Regions from separate parts of the Nocardia sp. SSK8 genome, predicted to be linked through region 3. Evidence: riboswitches for the same ligand, from Rfam matches in the RefSeq annotation. Region 3 holds a riboswitch; each other region holds the start of a gene.
What was found. A riboswitch is a leader RNA that binds a small molecule or an ion and turns the genes downstream of it on or off. The one in region 3 is predicted to bind cobalamin.
Positions count from the first base shown of each region.

Region 1: it holds a riboswitch for cobalamin, as region 3 does, so the genes downstream of both, metE (5-methyltetrahydropteroyltriglutamate--homocysteine S-methyltransferase) here and WA675_RS06170 (ABC transporter substrate-binding protein) in region 3, are expected to answer to the same signal.
Region 2: it holds a riboswitch for cobalamin, as region 3 does, so the genes downstream of both, WA675_RS05240 (ABC transporter substrate-binding protein) here and WA675_RS06170 (ABC transporter substrate-binding protein) in region 3, are expected to answer to the same signal.

Region 1 is NZ_JBAGKD010000001.1:471,328-476,911, forward strand. Features, by position in the region: gene WA675_RS02140 (short-chain fatty acyl-CoA regulator family protein) at 1-975, opposite strand, end outside; gene metE (5-methyltetrahydropteroyltriglutamate--homocysteine S-methyltransferase) at 1,207-3,471, opposite strand; cobalamin riboswitch at 3,620-3,822, opposite strand; gene WA675_RS02150 (pyruvate carboxylase) at 4,106-5,584, shown strand, end outside.
Region 2 is NZ_JBAGKD010000002.1:386,367-391,950, forward strand. Features, by position in the region: gene WA675_RS05225 (ATP-binding cassette domain-containing protein) at 1-1,050, shown strand, start outside; gene WA675_RS05230 (glucosyl-3-phosphoglycerate synthase) at 1,112-1,987, opposite strand; gene WA675_RS05235 (TerD family protein) at 2,218-3,564, shown strand; cobalamin riboswitch at 3,611-3,802, shown strand; gene WA675_RS05240 (ABC transporter substrate-binding protein) at 3,832-4,869, shown strand; gene WA675_RS05245 (FecCD family ABC transporter permease) at 4,866-5,584, shown strand, end outside.
Region 3 is NZ_JBAGKD010000002.1:580,209-585,792, reverse strand. Features, by position in the region: gene WA675_RS06175 (class I SAM-dependent methyltransferase) at 1-130, opposite strand, end outside; gene WA675_RS06170 (ABC transporter substrate-binding protein) at 127-1,656, opposite strand; cobalamin riboswitch at 1,765-1,895, opposite strand; gene WA675_RS06165 (hypothetical protein) at 2,021-2,671, opposite strand; gene cydB (cytochrome d ubiquinol oxidase subunit II) at 2,921-3,952, opposite strand; gene WA675_RS06155 (cytochrome ubiquinol oxidase subunit I) at 3,962-5,449, opposite strand; gene WA675_RS06150 (DUF488 domain-containing protein) at 5,562-5,584, opposite strand, start outside.

The sequences.
Region 1 (5,584 bases), on a different contig from region 3:
GAAGAACGGCACCCCGCGCTGACCCTGCCGCTGCAGGGTGCTCAGCCGGTGGCAGACCGTCTCGAAACCCACCTCGAACCGCAGGGCCAGCAGGTCGACGTCGTAGCGCAGTTCCTCGGCCGAGCGCAGGAACCGGCCGTAGGGCAGGATCAGCGCCCCGGCGAAGTAGTTGGCCAGTCCGACCCGGGCCAGGGTGCGCGATTCGCCGGTGAGCGCCCGGGATTCGGCCAGGACATTGTCGATTTCGCGGCCGTAGAGCAGCAGGCCCAGGGTGGAGGCGATCTGGAAGGCGCGCTGGCCCGGCCGCAGCCTGCGGGCCAGGGTGAGCGTGCGGGTGTCGGGCTCGTAGTGCCGTTTCGGGATGGTCGGGTCGGCGCCGTCACCGCGGACCAGCACCGTCACCCCGGCGCGTTCCTCGGCGATGCGGGCCAGCTGACGGTCCAGCGAGCCGATGCTGAGCCCGGATTCCTCGAACAGCTGCTCGGCGGCGTGATCGAGGGTGGCGATGTGATTGCGGTGGTCGTAGAAGAAGTCGCGCACGTCCTCGTAGGGCATCGGGGTGCCCGGGGCGCCGCTGGGAGTGTCCACCCGCGAGGACAGCAGGTCGAGCTGATCGGTGGCCGCGCGCAGCCGCCGGTGCATGGCGATGACGATGCGCGCCACCTCCGGCAGTCGCGTCGCCAGTTCCTCGACCTCGGTGATCGGCGCGGTATCGCCGCCGCCCGCCGCTTCGACGAGGACCTCGTGCAGATCCGAGACCAGGCGCGCGTCGGAGTCGGCGGCGAAGAACTGGACGTCCAGGTCGAAGGTCGAGTTCAGTTTCAGCAGAACGGGAATGGTGAGCGGGCGCTGATCGCGCTCGAGCTGGTTGAGATAGCTGGGTGACAGATCCAGCGATTTCGCCAGCGCGGCCTGGGTCATCCGCCGTTCTTCGCGCAGCCGTCGTAGCCTGGCCCCCGCGTACATCTTCCGCACGCCGAAGATCCTAACTCTCAGGGTTCGCAACGTTTGCTGAAAGTGGCGATTACCTCGGGAGATGTCCAGTCCAGCAAGGGATTTTATCTGTTACTACCCGTGCGTAACGTGCGAAGGGCCGCGGGACGCTTCGATCTCCCCCTCATGAAGACCGAAACGCCCTGCGGCCGGACGCGCTGTCCCGGGTGGGAATACCCGCCCGGGACAGCGATTTACCAGGGATTCACCCGTTTACCGCAGAGCGGTGGCCGCGGTCACCAGGTTGCGCAGCGAGGCCTCGACCTCGACCGGGCCGCGGGTCTTGAGACCGCAGTCCGGGTTCACCCAAAGGCGCTCGGCGGGCACGGCTTTGAGCGCCGCGGCCAGCGAGGTGGTGATCTCCTCCACCGAGGGCACGCGCGGGGAGTGGATGTCGTAGACGCCCGGACCGACACCGAGCGCGAAGCCCGCCGCGTTCAGATCGTCGAGGACCTCCATGTGCGACCGCGCCGCCTCGATCGAGGTGACATCGGCGTCCAGGCCCGCGATGGCCGAGATGACCTCGCCGAATTCCGAGTAGCACAGGTGGGTGTGCACCTGGGTGGTGTCGGCGACACCGGCGGTCGAGAGGCGGAACGAGTCCACCGACCACCGCAGGTAGGCGGGCTGGTCGGCCGCGCGCAGCGGCAGCAGCTCGCGCAGGGCGGGCTCGTCGACCTGGATGACCCGGGTGCCCTGCGCCTCCAGGTCCACCGTCTCGTCGCGGATGGCGAGGGCGACCTGGCGGGCCGATTCGCCCAGCGGCTGGTCGTCGCGCACGAACGACCAGGCCAGAATGGTGACCGGGCCGGTGAGCATGCCCTTGACCGGCTTGGTGGTCAGCGACTGGGCGTAGCCGATCCACGACAGGGTCATCGGCTCGGGCCGGGAGACGTCACCGAACAGGATCGGCGGGCGCACGCAGCGGGTGCCGTAGGACTGCACCCAGCCGTTCTCGGTGGCGGCGAAACCATCGAGGAGCTCGGCGAAGTACTGCACCATGTCGTTGCGCTCGGGCTCGCCGTGCACCAGCACGTCCAGGCCCAGCTTCTCCTGCAGGGTGATCACGTCGGCGATCTCGGCCCGCATCCGGCGCACGTATTCGGCCTCGTCGATCTCACCCTTGCGCAGCGCCGCCCGGGCCAGGCGGATGGCCGAGGTCTGCGGGTAGGAGCCGATGGTGGTGGTCGGCAGCAGCGGCAGATCGAGGTGCTCGCGCTGCAGGGCGCGGCGCTCGTCGGCGGGCAGACGGGTCAGGTCGGCCTCGTCGAGGGCGGCGAGGCGGGCCCGAACCTGCTCGACGTGCAGGCGCGGATCGGTGCGCCGCGACTCGGCGGCGTCGCGCGCGGCGGCCAGTTCGGCGGCCACGGCGTCGGTGCCGGTGGTGAGCGCGGTCGCCAGCACCCGCACCTCGGCGACCTTCTCGGCGCCGAAGGCCAGCCACGAGCGCAGCCGCTCGTCCAGGCCGGTCTCGGGGGTCAGCGAGTACGGCACGTGCAGCAGCGAGGACGAGCTGGACACGGCCACCGAGCCCGCGCTGCCCAGCAGGGTGCCCAGGGTGCTCAGCGCGGCGTCGAGATCGGTGCGCCAGATATTGCGGCCGTCGACGACGCCCGCCACGACCAGCTTGTTCGCCAGCGCGGGCAGCGCGGCGAGATCGGCCACCCGGGTGCCCGCGGTGAAGTCGACGGCCACGCCCTCGATGTCGGTGGCGGCCAGCGCGCCCAGGGCGGCGTCGGGGTGCCCGAAGTAGGTGGCGACCAGGATCGCCGGGCGCTGCGGCACCGCCGCGAGCTTCGTGTAGGTGTCGCGCACGAGGGCGACCTCGGCGTCGGTGAGGTCGGTGACCAGCACCGGCTCGTCGATCTGCACCCACTGCGCGCCCGCGTCGGCGAGCTGGGTCAGCAGGTCGCTGTAGCGGGCGACCAGCTCGGGCAACCGGTCCAGGGCCGCGCCGTCGGCGGTCTTGGCCAGCTTCAGGAAGGTGATCGGGCCGACCACCACCGGGCGGGCGGGGACGTCCAGCTCGATCGCCTCGGCCAGCTCGGCGAGCAGCTTCTCGGGGTTGAGCGAGAAGACGGTCGCGGCGTCGATCTCGGGGACCAGGTAGTGGTAGTTGGTGTCGAACCACTTGGTCATCTCGAGCGGGGCGACGGTGTCGGTGCCGCGCGCGGCCGCGAAGTAGCGGTCCAGCGGGTCCTCGATCCCGGCCACCCGCGGCGGCAGGGCGCCGAGCAGGACGGCGGTGTCGAGCACCTGGTCGTAGTAGGAGAAGGTGCCCACCGGCACCGAGTCCAGGCCCGCCTCGCGGAGCGCGAGCAGCTGGGCGCGGCGCAGCTCCCGGCCGACGGTGTGCAGGTGGCCCGCGTCGGCGCGGCTCGCCCAGTAGGCCTCGGTCGCGCGCTTGAGTTCCCGGTTCGGGCCCACCCGGGGCAGACCGAGAACCGTTGCGGTGAAAGGAGTGTGCGAAACAGTCACGGAAGTTTCTCCAGTGCGGTACGGACGGCCCTCACCATGCGGGCAGACGCCAACCGCCGGACTGTCGACCGGTCGTGCGGGGCACGGTCGGTGTTGGTCTGTGGGTGGTCCGCGCGCCCGATCCACGAGGCGGTGGCCGCCGGATACGGCGTATCCGGCACAGTCGGCAGGTCTTCGGACTCGCGGGCACCGGTCGTGTGTGTCGACCGACCTACTGGCCGTCGCTTCCCAGACACGGGGTCCAGTGCGTGATGACGGCGGTCGTTCCTGCATACCGCTGCGGGACAGTCCCGGATTCTCACCGGGTTCCCTCTCACCCGGCGCCGGAGAACCGGCGGCGGGCTTCGACACCGGCGCGGGAGGTCGGGGCTCCGACTCTTCCACCGCGCAGGCGAACCAGCTGCGCCCACCAGCATAGGGGGTCGCGGCCCCGCGCTCACCCGGACGTCCGGAACAGGGGCCTGACCTGCGTGTCGGGGGACCCGCCGCCGACCGCACCGGCCCCGGCCCCGCACGGTGAGATGTGACGGCCCGATTACCGCGACTTCGCAGGTCGGGGGGCATCGGGTGTGAAGATCATGGCGAAGTCACCTGGCGTGCCGAACCCCGCTCACGCGCCGGGTACCGTAGGCCAATGTTCTCGAAAGTCTTGGTCGCCAATCGCGGCGAGATCGCCATCCGCGCCTTCCGCGCCGCCTACGAACTAGGCATCGGAACGGTCGCGGTGTTCCCGTATGAGGATCGCAACTCCGTGCACCGCCTCAAGGCGGCCGAGTCGTATCAGATCGGTGAGGAAGGTCACCCCGTGCGGGCCTACCTCTCGATCGAGGCGATCGTCGAGGCGGCCAAGTCGGCCGGTGCCGACGCGATCTACCCGGGATACGGCTTCCTGTCGGAGAATCCCGATCTGGCCGCGGCCTGTGCGCGCGAGGGCATCACCTTCATCGGCCCCTCGGCCGAGGTGCTCGAGATGGCGGGCAACAAGGCCACCGCGATCGAGGCCGCGCGGACCGCGGGCCTGCCGGTGCTGAAGTCCAGTGAGCCCTCGGCCGATATCGAGGCGCTGCTGGCAGCCTCCACCGAGCTCGAGTACCCGATCTTCGTCAAGGCCGTGGCCGGTGGTGGTGGCCGTGGCATGCGCCGGGTCGCCGCGCCCGAGCAGCTGCGCGAGTCGATCGAAGCGGCCTCGCGCGAGGCCGAATCGGCCTTCGGTGACCCGACGGTATTCCTCGAGCAGGCCGTGGTGAACCCGCGCCACATCGAGGTGCAGATCCTGGCCGACCAGCACGGCAATGTCATGCACCTGTTCGAGCGCGACTGTTCGGTGCAGCGCCGCCACCAGAAGGTGATCGAGCTCGCCCCCGCGCCGAACCTCGATCCCGCACTGCGCGAACGCATCTGCGCCGACGCGGTGGCCTTCGCCCGCCAGATCGGCTACAGCTGCGCGGGCACGGTGGAGTTCCTGCTCGACGAGCGCGGCAACCACGTGTTCATCGAGATGAACCCGCGCATCCAGGTCGAGCACACGGTGACCGAGGAGATCACCGATGTGGACCTGGTGCAGGCCCAGATGCGCATCGCGGCGGGCGAGACCCTGGCCGACCTGGGCCTGAGCCAGGACACCGTGTCGATTCGCGGCGCGGCGCTGCAGTGCCGGATCACCACCGAGGACCCGGCCAACGGCTTCCGTCCCGACACCGGCCGCATCACCGCCTACCGCACGCCCGGCGGTGCCGGTATCCGTCTCGACGGCGGCGCGAACCTGGGTGCCGAGATCGGCGCCTACTTCGACTCCATGCTGGTCAAGCTCACCTGCCGCGGCCGCGACCTGCCCGCCGCCGCCGCCCGCGCCCAGCGCGCGCTGGCCGAGTTCCGCATCCGTGGCGTGACGACCAATATCCCGTTCCTGCTCGCGGTGCTCGACGACCCCGATTTCCAGGCGGGCCGGGTCACCACCTCGTTCATCGACGAGCGCCCGCAGCTGCTCACCTCGCGCGCCTCGGCCGACCGTGGCACCAAGATCCTGAGCTACCTCGCCGACGTGACCGTCAACAAGCCGCACGGCGAGCGCCCGACCACGGTGTACCCGTACGACAAGCTGCCCGCCCTGGAT
Region 2 (5,584 bases), 190 kb from region 3:
TACGTGCTGGTCACCACGTTCCTGGCGATGCCGATGCAGAACTTCATGCACCGCATCCCGGACCTGCTGCGTGGCGATGTGGCGCTGGCCAAGATCCGCGGCATGAACCTGTCGATGGAGACGCTGCACAACGAGGATCTGCTGCCCTTCACCGAGCGTCCGGCGGCGGGGGAGGCCAAGCTGGAACTCGCGGGCGTGAGCTACGTGTACCGCTCGGAGGCGCCGTCACCGGTACCGCCGCCGCCGGGCGCGCCGCCCGGTCCGCCCGGGCTCGGTGGTCCGCCGCCGCGTCCCGGACCGCCGCCGCGCGGCGCGAACGGGCATCCGGGGCATCATCCGGCGCATCCGGGTGCGCGGCCCTCGGCCGGGCCGGATGTCAACGGCAAGAACTGGGTCGATCACGGTGCCACGGACGTGCGTCCGGTGCCGCTGGGCCCGCCGCCCGGTGTCGACGAGGGCGAGGAGAGCGGGTTCCGGCTCGGTCCGATCGACCTGGTCTTCGAGCCGGGGCAGATCTCGTTCATCGTCGGTGGCAACGGCAGCGGCAAGTCGACGCTGGCCAAGCTCATCACCGGTCTGTATGTGCCACGCACGGGGTCGTTGTCGCTCAACGGGGAGAGGATCGACCACGACAACATCGAGTGGTACCGGCAGAATTCGTCGGCGGTGTTCACCGATTTCCACCTGTTCGAGGACTACCTGGGCTTCGACCGGCCCGGGATCGACGAGGAGGTCCAGCGCTACCTCGATGAGCTGCAGATCGCGCACAAGGTGACCGTGCGCGACGGGCGGCTGTCGACGGTGGATCTGTCACAGGGCCAGCGCAAGCGGCTCGCCCTGCTCACCGCGCTCCTCGAAGACCGCCAGATCTACGTCTTCGACGAGTGGGCCGCCGATCAGGAGCCGCGCTTCCGTGAGGTGTTCTATCGCGAGATCCTCACGGATCTGAAGCGGCGCGGCAAGACGGTCATCGTGATCACCCACGACGACCGCTACTTCGACTGCGCCGATCAGCTGGTGAAGCTGGACTTCGGTCTGGTCGCCGCCTAGGTCGCACGCGCCGAGCGCCGGTGCGGTTCCCGTTGGGGACCGCACCGGCGCTTGTTGTGTGTCAGGCGATGTCGCGGTGGGTGGCGATGAGCCGGGCCATCGGTGGGCGGTCGGTCAGGCTGACCTCCGAGGGGGTGCGGCGCCAGCCGTCGTCACTGGGCAGGAACTGCACCAGCCCGATGCCGGAGTCGCGGATGCCGAGCCGGTCCAGCAGGGTCGCCACCACCTGCCTGCTCATCACCGCCAGCTCGTGCGTGGAGCGGTGCCGGTGCACGCGGACACCCAGGTCGACCTGGGTGATCGCGGACAGGCCGCGCCGCTGCCAGCAGTCGAGCAGGATGCCGATCTCGGCGCCGAAGCCGCTGGCGAAGGAGATCTCGCCGAGAAAGCTCCGGGTGGCGGCGTATTCACCGCCGAGCGGGTGCACGATCTCGGCCAGCGCGGGCGCCAGGGCCGTGAGCAGGGGCCGCGCGACGAGCTGGGTGACCCGGCCGCCGCCGTCGGGGTCGACGCCTCCGGCCAGCGGTCGCCGGTAATAGCCCTTCACCAGGGCCAGGCCCGGGTCGGTGAGCAGCGGGTCGAGCAGGGTGGGCACGAACATCGGGTCCGGTTCCACCAAATCGGCGTCGAGGAAGACGATCAGGTCGCCGGTGCACACGGCAAGCGAACGCCACAGCACCTCGCCCTTGCCCGGGCGCGGGGCGATGTCGGGCAATGCTTCCTCACGGGTGTAGACGGCGGCACCCGCCGCCCTGGCTCGCGCGATGGTGCGGTCGGTGGAGCCCGCGTCGAGCACGATCAGTTCGTCGACCAGCCCGCCGAGCAGCGGGCGGACCGAGGCGACCACTCCGGCGACCGTGTCCTCGTCGTCGAGCGCGGGCACCACCACCGAGATCCGGCGACCGCCCTTGCGGTCGATCAGTTCACGGACGTTCATGCCGACCAGTGAACGTCAGCCCGGCCCACCTCGCCACCGATCGCCGCGGATCCTGTGACCGGAGCCAACAGATCGCCGGGCGCCGTGGTGGTGCGGACTGGTGAACGGGCTGTTCGGGCCGGTGGGGTTGTCGGCGGAGACGGATCGGAACCCCGCTCCGGACGCGGGACGCGGGTACCCTGTCGAACGAATCCGCCTGGTGCGGTCATCCGGTCGACGGAGGTAGGGGCATGAGCGCGGCGACGGTGGTCGAGGTGGCCAAGGGATCAAAGACCGACCTGGGGGAGCACCGGTACACGATCCGGCTCGACCTCGACGACCCGGCGGGGGCGGTCGATGTGTCCGCGGTGCTGCTGACCGCCGACGGGACGGTGCGCTCCGACGCCGATTTCGTGTTCTTCAACAATCCGGTCGCGCCGGGGGTGCGGATGGAGTCCGACGCGGTGGTGTCGGTGGACCTCGCGGCGCTGCCCGCGGACATCCACCGGGTGGTGATCGCGGGCAGTACCGAGGCACAGGGCATCCGGTTCGGCGAGGTCAGCGGATTGCGGGTGAGCGTCGCGGGGGTGGGCGAGTCGATGACCTTCACCCCGCCGGATCTGACCAGTGAGACGGTGTTGCAGGCGGTGGCGCTGTACCGGCGCGGTGGCGGGTGGCGGCTCGATGCGATCGGGCAGGGATACAGTGCGGGACTCGCGGCCTTCGCGACCGAACACGGGATCGTCGTCGACGAGGATCCCACTGAGGTTGTCGCGTCGCCGCAACCCGCCGCGTCGCCGCAGCTCGCCGCGCCTTCGCAACCTGTTGCGCCACCGCCGGTTCCGGCTACACCCCAGATCGATCTGCGCAAGGTCGACGTGGTCCTCACCAAGGACACACCCGACCGCCGCGCCAGCATCGACCTGCGCAAAGGCGACCCCGGTTACGTCCTCACCGTCGGCCTCGAATGGGACGGCCGCGGTGCGAGTTACGCCCCCGACGGCCGCGTCACCCGGTACGGCAAGGGCGATCTGGACGTCTATTTCTTCTGCCGTAACGAGATAACCGGCGACTACGTGGTGATCAGTGGCGAGAAGGGCCACCAGGGCGATCTCGCCGTCTGGCCGTTCCTACACCACCAGGGCGATTCCCGCGGCCCCGGCGCGCACGGCCGCCCCGCCACCGAACAGGTGATCGTGCGCCCCACCGAGAACGGGGATCTGCTGCTCAACGTGTACCAGTCCGTCGACAACGGCGCGGGCGCCATCGATACCTTCGGCCGCCCCCGCGTGCGGGTGCGTTACGGCCGCCCCGGACCTGACGGGCTGCCGGGCGCCGATGCCGACCAGATCACCGTGCTGATCGGCAACGGCAAGAACTCCTTCTGGGCTACCGTCGCCCACATCGACGTGCGCGACGGCATTCTCACCGTCGACGGCACCACCCGCTACAGCCGCGCGTTCAGCGAACGCATGCCCGTCCTCGACACCGGCGGTGCCTGGGTCCGCTCGGCCAAGAACGGACCGGTCGGGCGCAGCAAGGGCAAGAACGGCCTCGGCCTCACCCGGTACGAGGGGACCTGCCCGAACCCCCGCTGATCGGACAATTCGACCAGCCGACCCGACCATCCGATTTCCGATCTTGGTACAGTCCCCGAGCCGTGGTGTTCGGGAAATCGGTGCGAAACCGGTGCGGCCCTCGCCACTGTGATCGGGAAGTGACGGATCGATCCGGGCGGCTGATGCTGTCCGGGGCCACTGGGGCATGCCCTGGGAAGGCTGAACCGGCGCGCGCCATCCCGTCAGCCAGGAGACCGGCCACGGCCACGAAGTACCCATTCCACGAGGACCTGGAAGGCCGTCACCTTGAGCTGTTCTGTTGTCGCGCGCCTACGGACCGGCGCGCTGATCGCCTGCGCGGTTGTCGCCGCTGGCTGCGCGCCGTCACCCGCACCGGCCACCACCGGCGCGAATGCCGTCACCCGCGCCAACTGCGGCATCGATGTCGCCGTCGACTCCCCGCCGCAGCGCATCTACGCCGCCTACCAGCCCTCGATCGAGATCGCGCACGCCCTCGGCGTCACCGACCGGCTGGTGCAGACGGCGTTCCTCGACGCGGCGGTCCTGCCCGAATACCGTGACGCGCAGGCGAAGTCGGACTACGTCCAGAAGCTGCCCAGCCGCGACGAACTGCTCGCGAAAAAGCCGGATTTCGTGCTCTCGGGTTACAACGGCGTCTTCGCGGCCTCCGCGCAGAACAGCGTCGGCACCCGCGGCAGCCTGCACGACCTCGGCGTGCGGACCTGGGTGCTGAGCCCGCTGTGCCCGAGCGCGGACGGACTGGCCGACGAGGCCATCGACCCGAAGACCGTGCGCTTCGACAATGTCTACGCCGACCTGCGCGACCTGGGTGCGCTGTGGGGTGTGGCCGGGCGTGCCGACGAGGTGGTCACACAATTGAGCGCGCGGATCGCGGCGGTGCGCGCGAAGGTCGCCGCCGCGCCCCGGCCGCGGGTCGCGGTCGTCACACCCAAGGACGACGGGTCCTACACTGTCGCGGGCGGGATCGATTTCATCACCCAGATCATCGAGGCCGCCGGTGGGGTGAACGCCTTCGCCGATCTCACCGAGCGCCGCAATGTGCCGATCGGCGCGGAAGCCCTCATCGCCCGCGACCCCGACATCATCCTGACCAGCCAGTGCTGCGATGCCGCCTACACCCGCGCCGACGCCCAGCCACAGGTCGACAAGCTCGTCGGCAATCCGGCCTTCGCGAACATGACCGCCGTGCGCGCGAACGCGGTGCATCCGTTCCTGTTCGCGGACCGGGCCGCCGGTGTCCGGATCGCGCACGCGACAGAACTGGTCGCCGAGCTGATCCACCCCGGCTTGTTCGGCCGGTGACCCGCACCGTCCGCGGCACCGGCCTGCTCCTGGCCGGTGCCGCGCTCGCCGCTGTCTGTGTGGCCTCGGTGCTGATCGGCGCGCACCCGCTCGCGTTCGACGACGCGGTCGCGGCGTTCACCGACTTCCGCGGCACCGACACCGACCGGATCGTCCGCTACATCCGGCTGCCGCGCACGGTGGCTGGCCTGCTCGCTGGGCTGGCGCTCGCCCTGGCGGGCGTGGTGATGCAGGGCCTGACCCGCAATCCGCTGGCCGGTCCCGGACTGCTGGGTGTCAATGCCGGGGCCTCGCTGGCCATCGTGCTGGCCATGGGCACCCTGGGCGTGACAACAACCTCGGGATTCCTCTGGTTCGCCTTCCTCGGTGCCGCGGTGGCCGCCGCGTTCGTCTACACCCTGGGATCACTGGGATTCGGTGGTGCGACACCGGTGAAGCTGGCGCTGGCCGGTGCCGCCTGCACCGCCCTGTGCGCCTCGATCACCACGGCCGTCACCCTGCTGGACCGCACCACCTTCGACAATTTCCGGTTCTGGGTAGTCGGGTCCCTGGCCCGCGCCGAGAGCGAATCCGTCTGGGCGGTCGCGCCGTTCGTCGCTGTGGGCGCGGTGCTGGCGCTGGCGGTGGCCCGGCCGTTGAACGCCATCGCCATCGGTGACGACATGGCCCGCACGCTCGGGACACGGCTCGTCGCCGTGCGCGTCACCGGGGCGGG
Region 3 (5,584 bases):
GGTCGCGCAGCTCGTCGAGCACATCGCCGATCACCTCGAAACGCTGCTCGCGATCGGGCATGTAGTGCTCCTGCTGACGATCCCAGCGCTCGATCCAGTACCGCGCCCGCGCCGCGTCCAGGCCGGTCATCGGGGGCTCACCCGGTCGAAGCGGGCCCAGCCGTGCGAGTTCGGCACGGCCGCGGGCAGCTGCGCGAAGCGGTCACGCGCGGCGCTGTTCCACGGCGTGGTGCCGAAGAACACGAATCCGCCCCGGTCGTGCAGGATCTCGTGCATCGTCCGGTAGATCGCGGCCCGGTCCTGCTCGCCCGGCGTGGCCTGCGCCTTGGCGTAGAGGGCGTCGAACTCCCGGTCCGACCACTTGGTGCGGTTCTGCGGCGAGTCGCTGAGCAGGCGCGAGGCGAAGTGGTTCGGGATCGCCAGCGGACCGGACTGGCCCATGGTGAGCTGCCCGGTCGACAGCGCGTCGGTGTAGTAGGTGTCCTTCGACCCGAGCACCACATTCACCCGCACGCCGCAGCGACCCGCGTGCTCGGCGAAAAGCCGCGCGGCTTCGACGAATCCGTGCGCGACCGGCGCGGTGAACAGGTCGAACGACAGGTCGCGCACCCCGGCGCGCCGCAACAGCCTGCCCACCTCGTCGGGGTCGTAGGTGTGCTGCGGCAGATCCGCGTAGTACTGGAACCCCTTGCCGAACACATCGTTGGACACCTCGCCCTGACCCTCCAGGGCGACCTTGACCAGCTCGTCGCGGTCGAGCATCCGCATGACGGCCCGGCGCACATCGGGATTGTCGAACGGCGCGCGATCGGTCTTCATGGCGAAGAAGTAGATCCCGCTGTTCGGGGTCGCCGCGAGGGACAGGCCGCGCCTGCCCTGCAAGGTCCGGGCGGCAGCGGGGGTGAGATTGTCGGCGTAGTCGATCTCGCCGCTCTGCACCGCCGACAGGCGCGCGTCGGACTCGGCGCTCACGATCCGCAACCGGCGGATCGCCGGGGCACCGTCCCAGTAGTGCTCGTTGGCGGTGGCGACGAACTGCTTTCCGGCCTCGAAGGATTCGAAGACGAACGGGCCGGTGCCCACCGGCCGGTCGAAATCGGTGGCGCCGTTCTGCACGATCTTGGTCCCGTACGCCGACAGGGCGATCAGGAACTCGAACGACGGCTCGGTGAGGGCCAGCTCGACGGTGTGGGCGTCGACGGCGCGGCTCTGTCGCAGATCGAGGTTCGCCAGCGCGGACGCGGCGATGAACGGGCGGCGCTGCGGCGGGCCGAGCACCCGCGAGAACGTGTAGAGCACATCCTCGGCGGTGAACGCCTGCCCGTCGTGCCAGCGCGCGTCGCGCAGCGCGATCCGCCACCGGGTGCCGTCGGCATTCGGTTCGGCGTCGACGGCCAGGCGGGGGATCGGGGTCATCGTCTCGTCGATCTCGAAGAGCCCGTCGTAGACGGACTTCATCCGGGCCTCGTCGATGAACAGCGTGTTCACCCCCGGATCGATGCCCTCGCCCGCGCCCGAACCCTGGAAGGCCGCGGTGAAGGTGTCGACCGCACCCTCGCCGTCGGCCGAGGACCGGGTGCACCCGGTCAGGGCGGCGCCCGCGGCGAGCGCGCCACCGAGCAGGAAGGTCCTGCGACGCAGCGTCGAGGACGGCATGTGCGGCTCCTATCGCGTGTTGCTCTCACGCGATGAGGACATGCGGAAACAGGCCCCCGGAGGTGGCTCGATCCGGCGCGTCGATCAATACCCACGTGATCACGACCGTTGGTCACTTCTGCGTCCGCAGGTATCTGGCTTCGGCTCGGACGAGCCTCACAGTTGCGGGACAGCCCCGGACTCGCACCGGTCTTCCCTGCGGACAGCCGACATCCTACGCATACGCCGTCGCCGGACGGTGTGCGCCGATCCCCGCTGCGGCCCTGTGCCATTCGCCGCCGCCGCGCTGTCCCGGTGTCCTTCCCCAGGCCCGGTAATTGTTCGCGCCGTCGCGGGTATCGAATTGCGGAGGAATAGCTGAATATCAAATAGGCGGCAATCCCTCCTCGACGAGTTGATCGTGGATGACCGCCGCCATCTGCTCGGCCAGCGGATCCAGCGGTGACACCGGAATGGGCATCCCGTCGTCGGACTGGACCTGGATCAGCGCGCAGGCGAGTTCGGTGAAATCACAGGAACGGACGATGCCCCAGGTGCGCATCACCACCATTTCGGTGGCGGGGGCGATGGTCACCGAACGGCTGCGCCAGCGTTGCGGCGCGGGCGCGCTGCGGCGGCGTTTCCGGGTCGCCTCCGCGGCGGTGGCGGCGTGCCGTTCGGCGATGAGCGCCGGGGGAATATGGGCGTAGAGGTTGTCGCACAGCACCGCCGAGCGGGCGTCGGCCCTGGCCAACGCGGTGAGCTTGCCCAATGGCATGGCATCGCCGGGGATAGCCCAGCCGTAGGCGGCTTTCCAGCGGTCGACGAGATCGTCGAGCACGACGGATTCGAAGGTGGTGATGCGGGCGGTCAATTCGACGGATTCCTCGTCGATACTCGCGTGCCGTTGCGCGGGGGTCAGGTGGTGGTCGATCAGCCATTCGGTCCGGATTCTCGTCACCTCCCGCCACACGTGCAGGTCGATCGCGCGCGTGCGGGATCGTTCGTCGTGCTCGTCGCGATGTGATCGGGTCATTGCGCGCATCCCTTCATCGTGCTGCGCGGCCGCGGGATCCCGTCGGCGGGGAATTCGGCCGTCAACCGGTGATTGTTGTGCGGAGCCGGGTTTCACCTTTCGCTCAATTGCGCCGAAGCTGATTTCGATCCGACTCTATCGGCACGATTGCGCGTTCGGCTATGACCACGCATGGATAGTCGCCAAATATTTGCCACCCAGTTTTTCGGCGGGTGCTCGGCGAATTGCCGGGCGAATGTCGCGGCGCGCTCAGCGCGGGGGTTCGGACAGTGGCAGACCGGTCGGCGCCGGAATGTGCTCGACGGTCAGCCGCTTGCGGAACACCCAGTAGGTCCAGCCCTGGTACACCAGCACCACCGGCGTCGCCAGCACGGCCGCCCAGCTCATCACCTGCAGGGTGTAGTGGCTCGACGAGGCGTTGTCGATGGTGAGGTCGTAGAGCGGGCTGAGGGTGGAGGGCATGACGTTCGGGTACAGCGAGCCGACCAGCAGCACGGTCGCCGACATGACGGTGAGCGTGGTGCCGACGAAGGCCCAGCCGTCGCGGCTCGCCGCCGTGGCGGCCCCGGCCAGCACGAGCCCGGCCACCGCCACGCCCAGCGCCGCCCAGGTCCAGCCGGAGCCGTAGGCGAGCTGGGTCCACAACCCGAACGCGCCGACGATCACCACCGCCGGGCCGAACAGCACGCGGACGGTCTTCCTGGCGTCGGCGCGGACCTCGCCGCCGGTCTTGAGGGTCAGGAAGATCGCGCCGTGCAGGGCGAACAGGATCGCGGTGGTCACGCCGCCGAGCAGCGCGTAGGGACTGAGTAGATCCCACACCGAGCCGACGATCTGGCGGTCGGCGTCGAGCGGCACCCCGCGCACCAGATTGGCGAAGACCCAGCCCCAGGCCAGTGCCGGGATCCAGGACCCGATGCCGATGCCGATATCGCACCAGGCCCGCCAGGTCGGATCGTTGATCTTGGCGCGGTACTCGATCGCGCATACCCGCAGGATCAGCGCCACCAGCAACAGCAGCAGCGCCAGATAGAAGCCGGAGAACATGCTCGCGTACCACTCCGGGAACGCCGCGAACAACGCACCACCCGCGGTGATCAGCCAGACCTCGTTGCCGTCCCAGACCGGGCCGATGGTGTTGAGCACGACCCGCCGCCGGATATCGGAGCCCTTGCCCAGGATCGGCATCAGCATGCCGACACCGAAGTCGAAGCCCTCGAGCACGAAGTAGCCGGTGAACAGGACACCGACGAGCACGAACCAGAACTGTTGCAGGCTCATTCCGGGCTCCTAGTACGCGAACGACAGGGGCTCGACGGGTTCGGCGCGATGTCGCCCACCACCACCGCCACCGTCGTCGGGTTCGTCGTGCTCGGCGGGCATCGGGTCCGGCCCGGCGACGATATAGCGGTGCATGAGGTAGTACCAGACGACCGCCAGCGCGCCGTAGAGCAGCGTGAACACGATCAGGGAGAACACCACCGTGCCGGGGGCGTGGTCGGAGACGCCCTGCGCCACCGTCATCCGGATGGTGCGGTCGCCGGTCAGGTTCGGCACCACCACCCAGGGCTGACGGCCCATCTCGGTGAACACCCAGCCCGCGCTGTTGGCCAGGAACGGGGTCGGGATGGCCAGCAGACTCAGCCAGGCGAACCAGCGTTTGTCCGGCACCCGGCCACCGCGGGTCAGCCAGAACCCGGCGATGAGCAGCAGCACCGAACCGGCCAGCAGGCCGACCATCGCGCGGAACGACCAGTAGGTGACGAACAGATTGGGCCGGTAGTCGCCGGGCCCGTACTGCTCGACATAGGACCGTTGCAGATCCTCCACGCCCTGCAGGGTGACCCCGGTGAAGGACCCCTCGGCCAGGTAGGACAGCACATAGGGCACCTTCAGCACGTGGGTGACGCTGTCGCAGTTGTTGTGTGTGCCGACGGTGAGGATCGAGAAGTCGGGGTCGGTCTCGGTGTGGCACAGCGATTCCGCCGAGGCCATCTTCATCGGCTGCTGCTGGAACATGATCTTGCCCTGGATGTCACCGGTCACCCCGACCACCACGACCGAGGCCGCGACGACCCACAGTGCGGCGCGCGCGGCGGGGCGCCAGAGCGTGCGCGCTTCCTCGAGCCGGTCGGGGTCGCCGCTGCGGGCATGACGCACCATGTACCAGCCCGCGATGCCCGCCACGAAGGTGCCCGCGGTGAGGAAAGCGCCCGCGACCACGTGCGGGAAGGCCGCCACGGTGGTGTTGTTGGTGAGCAGCGAGAAGATGGAATCGAGTTCGGCGCGACCGGTTTCCGGGTTGTAGCGGGCGCCGACCGGATGCTGCATGAACGAATTCGCGGCGATGATGAAATAGGCCGAGGCGTTCACGCCGATGGCCACGATCCAGATCGTGGCCAGGTGCACCAATTTGGGCAGCCGGGTCCAGCCGAAGATCCACAGGCCGATGAAGGTCGACTCCATGAAGAACGCGATGAGGGCTTCCAGCGCCAGCGGAGCGCCGAAGATGTCGCCGATGAAGCGGGAGTATTCGCTCCAGTTCATGCCGAACTGGAATTCCTGCACGATGCCGGTGGCCACGCCGATGGCGAAGTTGATCAGGAACAGCTTGCCGAAGAATTTCGTGAGCCGGTACCAGCGTTCGTTGCCGGTGACCACCCAGGCGGTCTGCATGCCCGCCACGATCGGGGCCAGGCCGATGGTGAGCGGGACGAAGATGAAGTGGTAGACGGTGGTGATACCGAATTGCCATCGGGAGACGTCGAGGGTACTCATCGCCAGCGTGCTCATCGGTACTCCTGCCATCGCAGTGATCGTCTCGCCGAGCATCTACTCCAGGTGATTGTTGCCGGTGCGTTCGCGGGCGGCCGCCGTCGAGATCACATGTTTACCCATCCGATGACGCATGGT